DNA from 3 places in the Thalassobaculum salexigens DSM 19539 genome. Region 1 is predicted to be linked to each of the others. Evidence: predicted binding sites of a transcription regulator. Region 1 holds the regulator's gene; each other region holds the start of a gene.
The links. Region 1 encodes PhoB, which activates phosphate uptake and scavenging genes when phosphate is short. Its sites were predicted from a motif close to TNTCATAAAACTGTCA; they were not measured.
Positions count from the first base shown of each region.

Region 2: ugpB (sn-glycerol-3-phosphate ABC transporter substrate-binding protein UgpB) is a predicted target of PhoB. The motif match lies at 2,850-2,865, and genes of this name have one in related genera.
Region 3: G578_RS0100710 (PhnD/SsuA/transferrin family substrate-binding protein) is a predicted target of PhoB. The motif match lies at 2,524-2,539, and genes of this name have one in related genera.

Region 1 covers NZ_KE384095.1:462,708-467,656, reverse strand. Annotated here, with positions in the region: gene pstA (phosphate ABC transporter permease PstA) at 1-137, shown strand, start outside; gene pstB (phosphate ABC transporter ATP-binding protein PstB) at 150-980, shown strand; gene phoU (phosphate signaling complex protein PhoU) at 1,048-1,779, shown strand; gene phoB (phosphate regulon transcriptional regulator PhoB) at 1,892-2,584, shown strand; gene G578_RS0122590 (AmpG family muropeptide MFS transporter) at 2,664-4,001, shown strand; gene G578_RS0122585 (adenosine kinase) at 4,006-4,949, opposite strand, start outside.
Region 2 covers NZ_KE384093.1:1,499,262-1,504,210, forward strand. Annotated here, with positions in the region: gene G578_RS0111390 (FAD-dependent oxidoreductase) at 1-17, shown strand, start outside; gene G578_RS0111395 (DUF2783 domain-containing protein) at 20-226, shown strand; gene fahA (fumarylacetoacetase) at 223-1,494, shown strand; gene G578_RS0111405 (hypothetical protein) at 1,496-1,792, opposite strand; gene G578_RS25905 (glycerophosphodiester phosphodiesterase) at 1,825-2,772, opposite strand; gene ugpB (sn-glycerol-3-phosphate ABC transporter substrate-binding protein UgpB) at 3,014-4,327, shown strand; gene ugpA (sn-glycerol-3-phosphate ABC transporter permease UgpA) at 4,424-4,949, shown strand, end outside.
Region 3 covers NZ_AUIR01000012.1:141,540-146,488, reverse strand. Annotated here, with positions in the region: gene phnE (phosphonate ABC transporter, permease protein PhnE) at 1-674, opposite strand, end outside; gene G578_RS0100715 (phosphonate ABC transporter ATP-binding protein) at 667-1,494, opposite strand; gene G578_RS0100710 (PhnD/SsuA/transferrin family substrate-binding protein) at 1,544-2,410, opposite strand; gene rplI (50S ribosomal protein L9) at 2,754-3,356, opposite strand; gene G578_RS0100700 (DUF2232 domain-containing protein) at 3,461-4,387, opposite strand; gene rpsR (30S ribosomal protein S18) at 4,446-4,700, opposite strand; gene rpsF (30S ribosomal protein S6) at 4,697-4,949, opposite strand, start outside.

The DNA.
Region 1 (4,949 bases):
TCTATATCTGGGCCGACAGCCCTGAGCGCGCCTTCGTGGAAAAGACCTCGGCGGCGATCATGGTCCTACTCGGCTTCCTGGTTCTGATGAACGCGGTCGCCGTCCTGTTGCGCAAGCGCTTCGAGCGGCGGTGGTAAGGAGAAATACCGATGAGCAGCACGTCCATGACGACGACACCCGAAGTCGCATCCAAATCGCCGAGCCCCGAGCAATTGGCCAACCGCTACACCAAGGTTCAGTCCCGTGACGTCAACGTCTACTACGGCGAGAAGCATGCGCTGAAGCATGTGGACCTGGACGTCTACCAGAACGAGGTCACGGCGCTGATCGGCCCGTCCGGCTGCGGCAAGTCCACGTTCCTGCGCTGCCTCAACCGCATGAACGACGTGATCGACATCTGCCGGGTCACCGGCAGGATCGCGCTGGACGAGCACGACATCTACGACCCGTCCCTGGACGTGGTGCAGCTGCGCGCCCGGGTCGGCATGGTGTTCCAGAAGCCGAATCCGTTTCCGAAGACGATCTACGACAACATCGCCTACGGTCCGCGGATCCACGGCATCGCCCACGGCAAGGCCGAGCTGGACGAGATCGTGCAGAAGAGCCTGGAGCGGGCCGGCCTCTGGAAGGAGGTCAGCGACCGGCTGGACCAGCCCGGCACCGGCCTGTCCGGCGGCCAGCAGCAGCGGCTGTGCATCGCCCGGGCGATCGCGGTGAACCCGGAGGTCATCCTGATGGATGAGCCGTGCTCGGCCCTGGACCCGATCGCCACCGCCCGCATCGAGGAGCTGATCGACGAGCTGCGCGAGAACTTCACCATCGTCATCGTCACCCATTCCATGCAGCAGGCTGCCCGCGTGTCCCAGCGCACCGCGTTCTTCCACCTGGGCGATCTGGTGGAGGTCGGCGAGACCGAGACGATCTTCACCAATCCAGTCGACAGCCGCACCCAGGGGTACATCACCGGACGTTTCGGTTAGGCTCGAACGCTACGCCGCAGGCCGGTAGGCGGCTGCGGCCCGTCACCCGTTTCCGGAGGTCTGAATCATGTCCGACAGCCACATCGTGTCCTCGTTCGACGACGAACTGGACGGCTTGCGGTCGGCTATTTCCCGCATGGGCGGTCTCGTCGAGGCCCAGCTCGCCAACTCCATCCAGGCGATCGCCAAGCGCGACGACGCCCTGGCGACCCAGTGCGTGGAGGCCGACAAGGCGATCGACGACCTGGAGGATCAGGTCGAGGCGCTGACCCTGCGGATGCTGGCCCTGCGCCAGCCCGTCGCCCACGACCTGCGCCAGATCCTGTCGGCGCTGAAGATCTCGCACGATCTGGAGCGCATGGGCGACTACGCCACCAACGTGGCCAAGCGCGCCTCGGCCCTGTCGCAGCTCCCGGAGGTCGGGCCGATCAACGGCATCGCCCGCATGGGCCGGCTGACCCACCGGATCATCACCGACGTGCTGGACGCCTATACCCAGCGCGACGTGGAGCGCGCCATGGTGGCCTGGCAGCGCGATGAAGAGATCGACCAGATGTACACCAGCCTCTTTCGGGAGCTGCTGACCTACATGATGGAGGATCCGCGCAACATCACCGCCTGCGCGCACCTGCTCTTCGTGGCCAAGAACATCGAGCGGATCGGCGATCACGCGACCAACATCGCGGAGACCGTCTATTTCGAGGAGACCGGCCGCCGTCTGGAAGGCAACCGGCCGAAGGGGGACAACAGCAGCTTCGCCGTCGTCAAGCCGGAGGAGCTCTCCGAAGAATCGTCCTAGAGCGGATCACGGTCGGATGGCCTCATCCGTTCGTGTGAATTTGCTCTGTATTCAAAGGTTTAGAGGACGATTCACGGTACAGATCGTACTCTAGTCGCGAGTGACCCAGCCCATGAAACCACTGATCCTGATCGTCGAGGATGAAGCGCCGATCGTCACCCTGCTCCGCTACAACCTGGAACGCGAAGGCTTCCGCGTCATCGACGCGGGTGACGGCGAGGAGGCCATGCTGGTCGCCGCGGAGCGCCGGCCCGACCTGATCCTGCTCGACTGGATGCTGCCCCTGCTGTCGGGGATCGAGGCCTGCCGCCGGCTGCGCCGCGCGCCCGACCTGAAGAACATCCCGATCATCATGCTCACCGCCCGCGGCGAGGAGGGCGACCGGATCCGCGGCCTGAACTCCGGGGCCGACGACTACATCACCAAGCCGTTCAGCCCGGCCGAGCTGATCGCCCGGGTCCGCGCGGTGATGCGCCGGGCGCGGCCCTCCACCGAGGACGAGATCCTGCGCTTCGCCGACCTGACCATGGACCTGGCGGCCCATCGGGTGAAGCGCAGCGAGCGCGACATCCATCTCGGACCCACCGAGTTCCGCCTGCTGCGCCATTTCCTGGAGCATCCGGGACGGGTGTTCTCGCGCGAACAGCTGCTCGACACCGTCTGGGGTCCGGACGTCTATGTCGAGCCACGCACGGTCGACGTCCATATCCGCCGGCTGCGCAAGGCGCTGAACAGCGAGAACGACGACGACATGATCCGCACGGTGCGCTCCGCCGGCTACGCGCTCGACGCCAACGCCGCCTGACCGGCGTCCCTTCGCTCCCCCGCTCGCCGAGCATCTAATGATGCTGGGCAAGCCGGGGCGACTCAGATACCTCATCGGTATGGCGGCTGAACGCACCTCCTGGACCGACGGCATCCGGGTCTATCTCGACCGCCGGATGCTCATCATCCTCGTCTTCGGCTTCGCGTCGGGCCTGCCGGCGCCGCTGGTCTATTCGAACCTGTCGATCTGGCTGACCGATGCCGGCTTCTCACGGTCCAGCGTCGGCCTGTTCAGCCTCGCCACCACCGCCTACGCCATCAATTTCCTGTGGGCGCCGCTGGTCGACCGGCTGCGGCTGCCCGGCCTCACCGACCGGCTCGGCCGCCGGCGCGGCTGGGCGCTGCTGACCCAGCTCCTCCTGATCGCCGCCATCGCCTTTCTCGGCCTGACCGATCCGACCGCCGACGTGTCGATGGTGGCGCTGGCCTGCGTCTTCGTCGCCTTCGTGTCCGCCACCCAGGACATCGTCATCGATGCCTATCGGGTCGACATCCTGAAACCGGAAGAGTTCGGCGCGGGATCCGCGGTGGCGATCTGGGGCTGGCATCTGGGCGGCACCCTGGTCGGCGGCGCCGGTGGCCTCTATCTCGCCGCCAACCTGGGCTGGAACGCGACCTATCTTATCCTGGCCTGCACCCTGCTGATCGCCGTCGCCGCCACGCTGCTGGCCCCGGAGCCGACACCCCGCGATCCCTTGCCCGAGGACGTGAGCGACACGGGCGCGCCGGCCACCGAGCGTGCCGCGATCTGGCTGCGCCAGGCACTGATCGACCCCTTCGCCGAGTTCATGCGCCGGGACTGGTGGCTGCTGATCCTGGTCTTCGTCTTCGTGTTCAAGTTCGGGGACGCGCTGCTCGGCCGCATGTCCTTCGTGTTCTACCGGGAGCTGGGTTTCGAGCTGACGCAGATCGCCGACGTCACCAAGGTGTTCGGCCTCGCCGCCGTCTGCGTGGGCGTCTTCGCGGGCGGGATCCTGGTGAAACTGGCCGGCGTGTTCCGCGCCCTGCTGGCCGGCGGCCTCGCCGCGGCGGCGACCAACCTCGCCTATGCCTATCTCGCCGGCGCCGGCCAGGACGCGGACGTCTTCGCCGTGGCGGTGATCGCCGACAATTTCACCGGCGGCCTGGCGACCGTCGCTTTCGTCGCCTACCTCGCCGGGCTCTGCAACACGGCATTCTCGGCGACCCAATATGCGCTGCTGAACTCGCTGGGGAATCTGGCGCGGATCTGGTTCGCGTCCTCCGCCGGCGTCATCGTCGACAGCCTGGGCGGAGACTGGGCGCTGTTCTTCACCATGACCGCCGGCCTTGCCCTGCTGGGCCTGCCGCTGCTGCTGGTGCTGATGTGGGTGATGCCGGACCCGGGCAAGGCCGGATCCGGCTCAGAGTCGTCTTAAGCGATCAGCCGAGCTTCTCGGCCACCAGCTTCTTCAGGTCGGCCTCCGGCCGCGCGCCCACGTGGCTGATGATCTCCGACGCGCAGATCGCCCCCATCCGGCCGCAGGTCACGGCGTCCTTGCCGGCGGTGTATCCGTGCAGGAACCCGGCGGCGTAGAGGTCGCCCGCCCCGGTGGTGTCGACCACCTGGGCAACCGGCTCGGCATCGAGCACGTGGACCTCGTCGCGATGGACGACGACCGCGCCCTTCTCGCTGCGGGTCAGGGCCGCCGTCTCGACCTCGAAACGAACTGCCTGAAGCACATCGTCGAACTTGTCGGTCTCGAACAGCGACAGGGACTCCGCCTCGTTGGCGAAGAGGATGTCCACGTGATGCTTCACCAGCTCCTTGAAATCGGCGCGGTGCCGGTCGACGCAGAACGAGTCCGACAGCGACAGGGCGACCTTGCCGCCGGAGCGGTGGGCGATCTCCGCCGCCTTGACGAACGCCTTCTTGGCCTCGGGCTGATCCCAGAGATAGCCCTCCAGGTAGACCACCTGGGCGTCGGCGATCAGGTCCTCGGGGATATCCTCGGGGGTCAGGTTCACGCAGGCGCCCAGGAAGGTGCTCATGGACCGTTGCGCATCCGGCGTCACCAGGACGAGGCAGCGGGCGGTCGGCGGTCCGTCCGGGGCCGCCGCTGTCTCGAAGCGCACGCCCTGGGCGGTGATGTCGTGGCGGAACACCTTGCCCAGCCCGTCATCGCGCACCTTGCCGATATAGCCGGTGCGGCTGCCGAGCGCGGCCAGGCCGGCGGCGGTGTTGCCGGCCGAGCCGCCGGACATCTCCACGCCCGGCCCCATGGCGGCGTAGAGGGATTCCGAACGCTCGGCGTCGATCAGGGTCATCGCGCCCTTCTCCACTTTCTCCGTCGCCAGAAAGGCGTCGTCGCAGCGGGAAATGACGT
Region 2 (4,949 bases), on a different contig from region 1:
CAATCGGGAGAGACTGACCATGGCCGACCTGATCCTTGATCCCAATATCGACCGGCCGGACGATTTCTACGCCGCCCTCATCGCCGCCCATGACGGGCTGAGCAAGGAGGCGAGCGACGCGCTGAACGCCCGGCTGATCCTGATCCTGGCCAACCATGTGGGCGACCGGGAGATCCTGTCCCAGGCCCTGGCCGCCGCCCGCCTGCAAGAGGACAAGCCCGAATGACCCGCCTGAACGCCACCCACGATCCCGCCCGCAAGAGCTGGGTCGAGAGCGCCAACGTTCCGGGCGCCGATTTTCCCATTCAGAACCTACCCTTCGGCGTGTTCTCGCAAGGCGACGGGCCGAAGCGTGTCGGTGTGGCGATCGGCGACCGGATCCTCGACCTGACGGCGCTGGAAGCGGCCGGGGTGCTGGAGCCGACGCCGGGCCGCCCGGTGTTCGCCGAGGGCGTGCTGAACCCGTTCATGGCGCTGCCGCAGGAGGTCTGGTCACAGACCCGGGCGCGGATCGCCGAGCTGCTGGATGCGCAGACCGGCAGGCCGGACGGGCTGGTGCTGGTGGCGCAGGCGGACGCCACCATGCACCTGCCGATCTTCGTGCGCAGCTTCACCGACTTCTACGCCTCGCGCGAGCATGCCAGCAACGTGGGCAGCATGTTCCGCGGGCCGGACAACGCGCTGATGCCGAACTGGCTGCACCTGCCGGTCGGGTATAACGGCCGCGCCTCCACGGTGGTGGTCTCGGGCACGGCGATCCGCCGCCCGAACGGCCAGCTCAAGGCGCCGGATGCCGACGCCCCCGGCTTCGGGCCGTGCCGGCGGCTGGATATCGAGCTGGAGATGGGCGCCATCGTCGGCACGCCGAGTGCGATGGGACAGCCGGTCACCACGGCGCAGGCCTATGACATGATCTTCGGCTATGTGCTGCTGAACGACTGGTCGGCCCGCGACATCCAGGTCTGGGAGTATCAGCCGCTGGGTCCGTTCCAGGCCAAGGCCTTCGCCACCACGATCAGCCCCTGGGTGGTGACGCGGGAGGCGCTGGAGCCGTTCCGGGTGCCGACCCCGGAGCGGATCAAGCCGCTGCTGCCGTATCTGGAGGAGGGGAGCCCGAACAATTTCGACATCGCCCTGGCGGTCGACATGGCGCCGGCGGGAGGGGCGGCGAAGACGATCAGCCGGACCAATTACCGGCACATGTATTTCTCCTCGGCCCAGCAGCTCGCCCATCACAGCGCGTCGGGCTGTGCCATGTGCACCGGGGATCTGCTCGGGTCGGGCACGGTGTCGGGGAGCACGCCGGACAGTCTCGGCTCGCTGCTGGAGATCACCTGGAACGGCCGCGACCCGATCGACCTGGGCGGCGTGTCGCGCACCTTCATCGAGGACGGCGACACCCTGACTCTACGCGGGTGGTGCGAGGGGGAATACCGAGTCGGGTTCGGGGAATGCGCGGGGACGGTGCTGCCGGCGGTGGACTACGGGCGTTAGGCTATCGCCCCTGCGCCAACAACGCCCCCGCCATCTCCGCCCATTCCGCGCCCAGATCCCCCTTCGTGTGCGGCTTGCCGGCGCGGCGGAACCAGTAGCCGGCGTTGCTTTCGTCGCCTTCCACCCGGTGCAGGTGGGCGTGGACCCAGGCGGCGTCGGCGCCGTCGTCGTCCTGCACGGTCACATGGGCGGCTTCCCAGTCGCCCTTGCCCTGGTGCCACAGGCCGAGCAGGGCCGGGCTCAACCCGGCGGGCGGGGCGGGGGCGTCCAGCGAGGCGCGGAATTCGTCGAGGGTCATGGTCTGCTCCCTTCGAAGTGGGCCGGGCGGGGTCAGTTCTTGTGGCGCACCGCTTCCACGGCGACGTTCGGATAGTCGGTGATGATGCCGTCCACGCCCATCTCGGCCAACTCCTTCATCTGGGTGGCGTCGTTCACCGTCCAGACATGTACCTCCAGCCCCAGATCGTGGGCCTGCTTCAGCGCCTCGGGCGTGAGGTCGCGGAAATAGGGCGACCAGATATCGCCGTGCAGCGAGGCGATGGCGCGCGGCACCGAGCCGCCGAAATCGTCGATGTCCAGCCCGCCAAGCCAGGGCGAGGCGTCCGGCCGGCCCGCCTGCACGTTGTTCAGCCAGTTGCGCTCCGCCGTCAGATAGGAGGTGCGGATTTCCGGCGCGATGTGCCGCACCACCGCCAGGGTGCGCCAGTCGAAGCTCTGGACGATCGCCCGTGTCTCCACCCCGGCCGCGCGGATCACGGCGACCACGGCCCGGGCGAAGGTGTCCGGATCGGCGGTCTCGCCGGGGGCCAGCGGCGACAGCTTGGTCTCGATGTTGAAGCGCAGGTCGTCCGGCCCTTCCACGGCCGCCAGCGCCAGCACCTCGGCCAGGGTCGGCACCGGCGTGCCGTCCACCGGGGTCTGGTCCGGGAACCGCTCGGCGATCTTGCCGCCGGGACGGGCGCGGCCGACATCGACCGCGTGCAGCTCCGCATGGGTCATGCCGCGGATCAACTTCGGGGCGTCGATCCAGGTCCCCCCGATTCGGGCCAGGTCGGGCGACAGGGCCGGGTCGTGCAGCACGACCACCACCCCGTCCGCGGTCATCCCGGTATCCAGCTCCAGAATGTCGACGCCGAGCGCGATGGCCTCGCGAAATGCCGGCAGGGTGTTCTCCGGCAGCAGGCCGCGCGCGCCGCGGTGACCGTGGATGTCGGTGGCCAGCGCGGGGCCCGCGGACAGGCCGGCGAGAACGGTCAGGAGTGTCAGGGAACGCCGCATTGGATTGTTCCTTCTATGGGATCGGCCGTCGTGATTGAGGGGCGATTATGCGTTATCTGGCAAGCACGTAACCGGATGGTCATGAAAGTGTCATGTTGCTGTAATTGTCTCTAAGATATGCCTGCGGCGTGCCGATAACTTGCTGCGCATTCGGGGCCCCTCCGCTGTTGCGATCCCCCTTTCCGCCAGCTCGGCACTGGCAACGTCGCCAAGCAAAAGCAACCTGACCCGGGGGAAGAGCATGTTCAACTCCAAGATGATCATCGCCGGCATGGCGGGCGCCTTCGCGCTGTCCATGGCGAGCGAAGCGATCGCCGCCACCGAGATCCAGTGGTGGCACGCGATGGGCGGCCGCAACGGCGAACTCGTGAACGAGATGGCCGAGGGCTACAACGCGTCCCAGTCCGAATTCAAGGTCGTGCCGGTCTACAAGGGCAACTACACCGAGACCATGACGGCGGCGATCGCGGCGTTCCGCGCCAAGCAGCAGCCGCATATCGTCCAGGTCTTCGAGGTCGGCACCGCGACCATGATGGCGGCCGAGGGTGCCGTCTATCCGGTCTACAAGCTGATGGAAGACACCAACACGCCGTTCAATCAGGACGACTACCTGCCGGCCGTGGTCAGCTACTACACCACGCCGGACAACAAGCTGCTGTCGCTGCCGTTCAACAGCTCGACGCCGGTGATGTGGTACAACAAGGACGCGCTGGACAAGGCCGGCGTGACCGAGGCGCCGTCGACCTGGGCGGAGGTGTTCGACGCCTCGCAGAAGCTGGTCGACAGCGGCATGAAGTGCGGCATCTCCTTCGGTTGGCAGTCCTGGGTGATGGTCGAGAACTTCTCGGCCTGGCACAACATCCCGATGGGCACCAAGGAGAACGGCTTCGCCGGCTTCGACACCGAGTTCGTCTTCAACAACGACGACGTGATCGGCACCCTGCAGAGCATCGCCGACAGCCAGGAAAAGAATCTGTTCCAGTACGGCGGCCGTCGCGGCGAGAGCCTGCCGCTGTTCACCAACGGCGAATGCGGCATGTGGATGAACTCGTCGGCCTATTACGGCTCGATCGTCCAGCAGGCCAAGTTCAACTTCGCCCAGACCATGCTGCCGCTGAACACCGAGGTGGCCGACAAGCCGCAGAACTCGATCATCGGCGGCGCCACCCTGTGGGTGCTGCAGGGCAAGCCGGCGGCCGAGTACAAGGGCGTGGCGGAGTTCTTCAACTACATCGCCTCCGCCGAGGTCCAGGCCCGCTGGCACCAGGAGACCGGCTACGTGCCGATCACCACGGCCGCCTACGAGCTGTCCCAGAAGCAGGGCTTCTACGAGAAGAACCCGGGCACCGACACGGCGATCAAGCAGCTCAGCCTGAACACGCCGACGCCGAACTCCAAGGGCATCCGCTTCGGCAACTTCGTCCAGGTGCGCGACGTCATCAACGAGGAGATGGAAGCGCTGTGGGCCGGCGACAAGACCGCCAAGGAAGCCATGGACACCGCCGTGGAGCGTGGCAACGCCCTGCTGCGCAAGTTCGAGAAGGCCAACGACTGAGGCCGTCTCCGCACTCCTTGTGAGTGTGCGTGAATCAGGCGTGGGGGCCGGCGCCATGGGTGCCGGCCCCCCGCACGTTGTTGCGGGGGTGAGACTTTGATCAAGCGTGTGACCTTCCGGAATCCGTGGCTGCCCTATGCGCTGCTGCTGCCGCAGCTGGCGGTGACATTGATTTTCTTCATCTGGCCGGCCGTGCAGGCGCTGTACCAGTCGCTGCTGGTGGAGGACGCGTTCGGCCTGTCGACCGAGTTCGTCTGGTTCGAGAATTTCGAGGAGCTGTTCGCCGATCCGCTCTATCTCGACACCTTCTGGAACACCGTCGTCTTCAGCTTCTCCGTCGCCTTCGCGTCGATGTCGCTGGCGCTGCTGCTGGCGGTCATGGCCGACCGCACGATCAAGGGCGCGACCGCCTACAAGACGCTGCTGATCTGGCCCTATGCCGTCGCCCCGGCCGTGGCCGGCGTGCTGTGGTTCTTCATGTTCAACCCGGTGGTGGGCATCAACGCCTATCTGCTGCGCGGTCTGGGCTATGACTGGAACCACTATCTCGACGGCGGCGACGCGATGATCCTGGTGGTCATCGCCGCCTCGTGGAAGCAGATCAGCTACAATTTCCTGTTCT
Region 3 (4,949 bases), on a different contig from region 1:
ACCGACAGTTCCAGCGCGAACAGTGAGGTGTTGACGAAGGACGGCATGCATTGCGGCACCACGGCCGAGGCGAGGATATCGAGCTTGCGGGCGCCGACTGCCTCCAGCGCCTCGCGTGGGCGCTTGTCGCTGTCCTCCATCGCCTCGGCGAAGAACCGGCCGCAGAACCCGGCGGTATCGACGATGATGGTCAGCGTGCCGGCAATGGCCCCGAGGCCGACGGCGGAGACGAAGAACAGCGCCCAGACCAGGTCGGGCACCGTGCGGAACAGGGAGACGGTGCCCCGGGCCAGCCAGCGCAGACGCCCCAGCGGGCTCAGTCCGGCGGCCGACAACCAGGCCAGCGGGAAGCTCAGCAGGATGCCGAACAGGGTGCCCACCAGGGCGATCTGAAGCGTCTCCACCAGCCGCAGGCCCATGCGGCCGAGAAAGGCAGGGTCGGTCTCCGGCGGCAGCATCCGTTCCAGCAGCGAGCCCATGCGCGGAACCGCCCCGATCAGCCGGTCGGCCGACGGCGCGACGTCGCCGATCGACGCCAGCAGCACCGCGCCGGCGGCCACCAGCAGTGTGAATCGCAGCGGCGTGAGGCGGGGCCAGCGGGCGATGTCGCGGGCGCCGGGGCGGGAGGCTGCCGGGCCGGAGGTCGGCGGACGGGACGAGGTTGTGTCAGCCACGGTAGATCGGCTCCAGGTCGCGCTCGCTCAGGTCGGCGGCGGCGGCATCGAACACGACCCGCCCGGCCTTGAGCGCGACGATCCGGTCCGCGTGCTCCAGGGCGTGACGCATGTCGTGGGTGGTGTAGACCAGGGTGCGCGCCTGCTCGGCGGCCAGGCGGGTGAACAGCCGCATGATGTCGAGGCCGGCGGCGGGGTCGAGGCTGGCGGCCGGCTCGTCGGCGAACAGCAGATCCGGGCCGTGCACGATGGCGCGGGCGATGGCGACCCGCTGGGACTGGCCGCCGGACAGGGTGTCGGCCCGCGCCGTCGCCCGGTCGGCCAGACCGACCGCCTCGAGCGCCTCCAGCGCGGCGTCGCGCAGGGCGGCGGGGGCCAGCGACTGGTGCCAGCTGCGCCAGCCATGACCCTGGCCCATGGCGCCGTTCACCACGTTGGACAGGGCGCTGGTGCGGCCGACCAGGCCGTGGAACTGGAAGACGAAGCCGAGCCGGCGGCGCAGGGTCGCGCGCTGGCGGGCCGTGGGCTGACGGGTGAAGCGCTGGCCGAGGATCTCCACCGCGCCGCCGGTGATCGGGATCAGCCCGACCAGGGCGCGCAGCAGGGTCGACTTGCCGGCCCCGTTGGCGCCGAGCAGGGCGACGCGCTCGCCCCGGCGGATGGCGAGGGTCACGCCGTCGAGCACCGCGGGACCGTCGGCGAAGCGCTTGGTCACCGACTCCGCCGAGATCAGCGGCGCGGCGGCGGCCGGAGCGGGCGCGGCCGGCGTCGGGCCGGCCGGGTCCGCGTTCATCGGCGAGGGTTTGAGCAGGGCTGTCATGATGGGATCGGGGCGGGCGCCGGCCGTGGGGACCGGCGCCCTGCCTGCCTCAGTTGCCGACGAAGTTCTTGAAACCGTCGACGCCGATCGTCGTGTACATCGAGCGGACGTAGTCGTAGTCGCCGTCCTCGACCGTCGCGAGGAAGAAGCCGCCCTTGTACTTCTGATTGTCCTCGCCCTTCAGCACGGCGGCGAGCAGGGACTTGCCGTCCTCCACGAAGGCCTTGCGGATCTTGTCCATGGCCGCCGGGTCGGCATCGGCGCGGGCGACCAGGATGTCGTTCGGCAGGTCGCGGCCGCGCGCCACCACGGTGAAGGCGACGTCCGGATAGGCCTCGCGGGCGCGCTGCAGGTGGCTGTAGTTCATGCCGATGGCGGCGATGTCGCCGCGGATCAGTGCCTCGATGGCGACGTTGCGGGAGATGATCTTCGGCTCGTAGTCCTGGCCGTAGACGAGGCCGAGATCGGTCAGCGCCTGCGCCGGGCCGAGATGCTGGGAGGTGGAGCCGACCGAGCCGAAGGCGACGGCGCGGCCCTTGAGGTCCTGCACCCGGCGGATCGGACCGTCGGCCAGGGTAACGACCTGGGCGAAGTAGTCCGGACGCTGCCAGCCGACGACGATCCTGGCGTCGGTCAGTTCCTTGATCACCACGTATTCGGCCGGGCCGGTCAGCACCAGGTCGACCTGACCGGCGTTGATGGCCTCGACGGCGGCGGTGCGGTTGCCGACCGGGAACAGCTCGATGTCGAGACCGGTGCTCTTCTCGAGCGCCGCCTCGAATGGGCCGAACTCGCTCTGCAGGGCCTCCAGGCCCTCAATGTCGGTGACCGCGATCTTGATCGCGTCGGCGGCGCTGGCCAGGGACGGGGTGGCTACCGCCAGGGCGGCGGCGGCAAGCAGGGCGCGAAGGTTCATGAAGGCCTCCTCCAGGGGCGGGCAGATGCCCGGATCATTCGGAAGGCCCAGCGGATATCACCCCCCGCCTGTCGCCGGTGTGACAGGGCGGTGTCGGAACCGCGTCGGTTGCGTGATGGTTTGGTGACCGTGGATGTGTTCCGGTGGATGTCCAGCGCCAGTTGTCGAGGGGGCGAAAGGGGACAAAATCTCAAACGATCGTCACCCCGAACGCGCCCGGACCTCATCCGTGTGCGGGCCGGGATGACAGGATTGGAGCGGGGAGGTAGGTGGAGAGAGCACCTCAAATGCAAAGGGCCGCCCCGAAGGACGGCCCGTCGCAAATCTTGTCGCTGAGTAAGGATCAGACCTCGGCCTTCTCCTCCTCGTCCTCGGCGGCGGCGGCCGCTTCCGGCTCGAGAAGCTCCTCGACCTCGGGGGCCTCGTCTTCCATCCGCTCTTCCTCGTCCAGGATGCCCCGGTCGAGCGCGCGGCCCAGGCGGGCCTGGGTCTCCGCCTCGTCCTGGGACCGGGCGATGTTCACGGTCACATTCACCGAGACCTCCGGGTGCAGCTGGACGCGCACCGGCTCCAGACCGAGCGCCTTCAGCGCCTTGTCCAGCTTGACCTGGCTGCGGCCGACGGTGACGCCGGCTTCGGTCACCGCGTCGGCGATGTCGCGGGCGGAGACCGAGCCGTACAGCTGGCCGTTCTCGCCGGCGGCACGCACCAGCACGACGGTCATGCCGTCCAGGGTCTTGGAGACCTTCTGGGCCTCGGACTTGCGCTCGAGGTTCTCGGCCTCAAGCTGGGCCCGGCGCTCCTCGAAGACCTTGCGGTTTCCTTCGTTGGCGCGCAGCGCCTTCTTCTGCGGCAGCAGAAAGTTCCGGGCGTAGCCCGGCTTGACCGAAACCACTTCGCCCATCTGGCCGAGGCTCTCGATCCGTTCCAGCAGGATGACTTCCATCGTCCTCACTCCTTCTCTTGCGGGCCTACGCCCCCCGGATAGGTATCCGGATTTCCTCATCAGGGCGGCGCCGAGGCGACCGCTTGTCAGTTATCCGCCGACGGTCATTCCTGCGGGGGAGGCCCCGCGCGACGGCGAAAATCGAAAACCACGTCCAGCATTCCGACCAGCACGATCACTGCGGCCGCCGCCCAGCTGAAGACGATCAGCAGGGCATAGGTTCCACCGAGCCAGAGGCCCCCGCTGCCGCTGCGCCGGGCCAGGGCGTGCACCACGCCCAGTCCGGTGAACAGGAAGAGCAGCAGCACCACCGGAACCATGTTCTTGGCGGCGAAGCCGATCCCCTCCGGCAGATAGGCCAAGGCCAGCACCGCCGCGAGCACGAGCGCGATCCAACGCGGCGCCCGCAGGTCGGCGATGTCCGGCGTTGGCAGCGTCGCCTTTCCGAAGCGGCGCAGCAGAAGCTGCGCGAGCCCGGCACTGGCCGCCGTGGTCAGCACCCATCCCGCGGCCGCGAAGGCCGGGAACAGACTGGCCAGGGAGGACAGCATGTCCTGCAGCTCCGCCATGGGAAGCGGCGGTTGCCCGGCCTCCTCCGCATAGCTGGAGATCGTCTCGAACGTCCGCTGCAGCTCCTCCGCGATCACCCCCTGCATGCCGTCCGGATGCCCGGACAGGATCAGGCCCGCCAGCGCGATCGTCGCGCAGGCATAGGCGATCAGGGTGAGCAGCAGGACCCTGGGCTCGCTGCCGCTCCGTTCGGCCTGCCAGATCAGCAGGCCGGCCGGAACGCCGGTCATCGCCGCATGATAGGCTGCGACGTCGAGACCCAGCGACAGGCCGAGGGCGACGAAGGCCGCCGCGGCTGCCGCCAGTCCCAGAACCGCTCCGTAGGCCAGACCCACCAGGAACAGCGGCAGCGAGGTCAGAGACAGCTGCAGCATCGCGAAGAACGGCGACGGATAGACCGCCACCGTCATCAGCGCGCTTGCTGCTGCCGCTATTCCAACCGTTAGCCAACCGTAGTTCATGCAGGGCCATCGTCGTGCCGACGCTCGTCAGGGTACCGCCGGATGCCTGTCCGGTCGCTCAGCTCACCACGAACGGCAGAAGCGCCATGTTGCGGGCACGCTTGATCGCGCGGGCCAGCTCACGCTGCTTCTTGGCCGAAACGGCGGTGATCCGGCTCGGCACGATCTTGCCGCGCTCGGAGATGAAACGGGACAGCAGCTTGGTGTCCTTGTAGTCGATCTTCGGCGCGTTGGCGCCGGAGAACGGGCAGGACTTGCGGCGGCGCATGAACGGCTTGCGCACGGCCGCGCGGGCGATCTGCAACTGGCTCATTCTGCATCTCCCTTGCTGGCGGTATCGCGCTCGCGGCGATCGCCACGGTCGCCCCGATCTCCGCGGTCACCCCGATCTCCACCACGGTCGCCGCGATCGCCACGGTCACGGTGGTCACGATCGCCCCGGCCGCCCCGGCCGCGATCGCGGTCGGACTTGGCCTGCATCATGATGGAGGGGCCTTCCTCGAGTTCTTCAACCTTGATGGTCATGTAGCGCAGCACGTCTTCGTTCAGACGCATCAGGCGC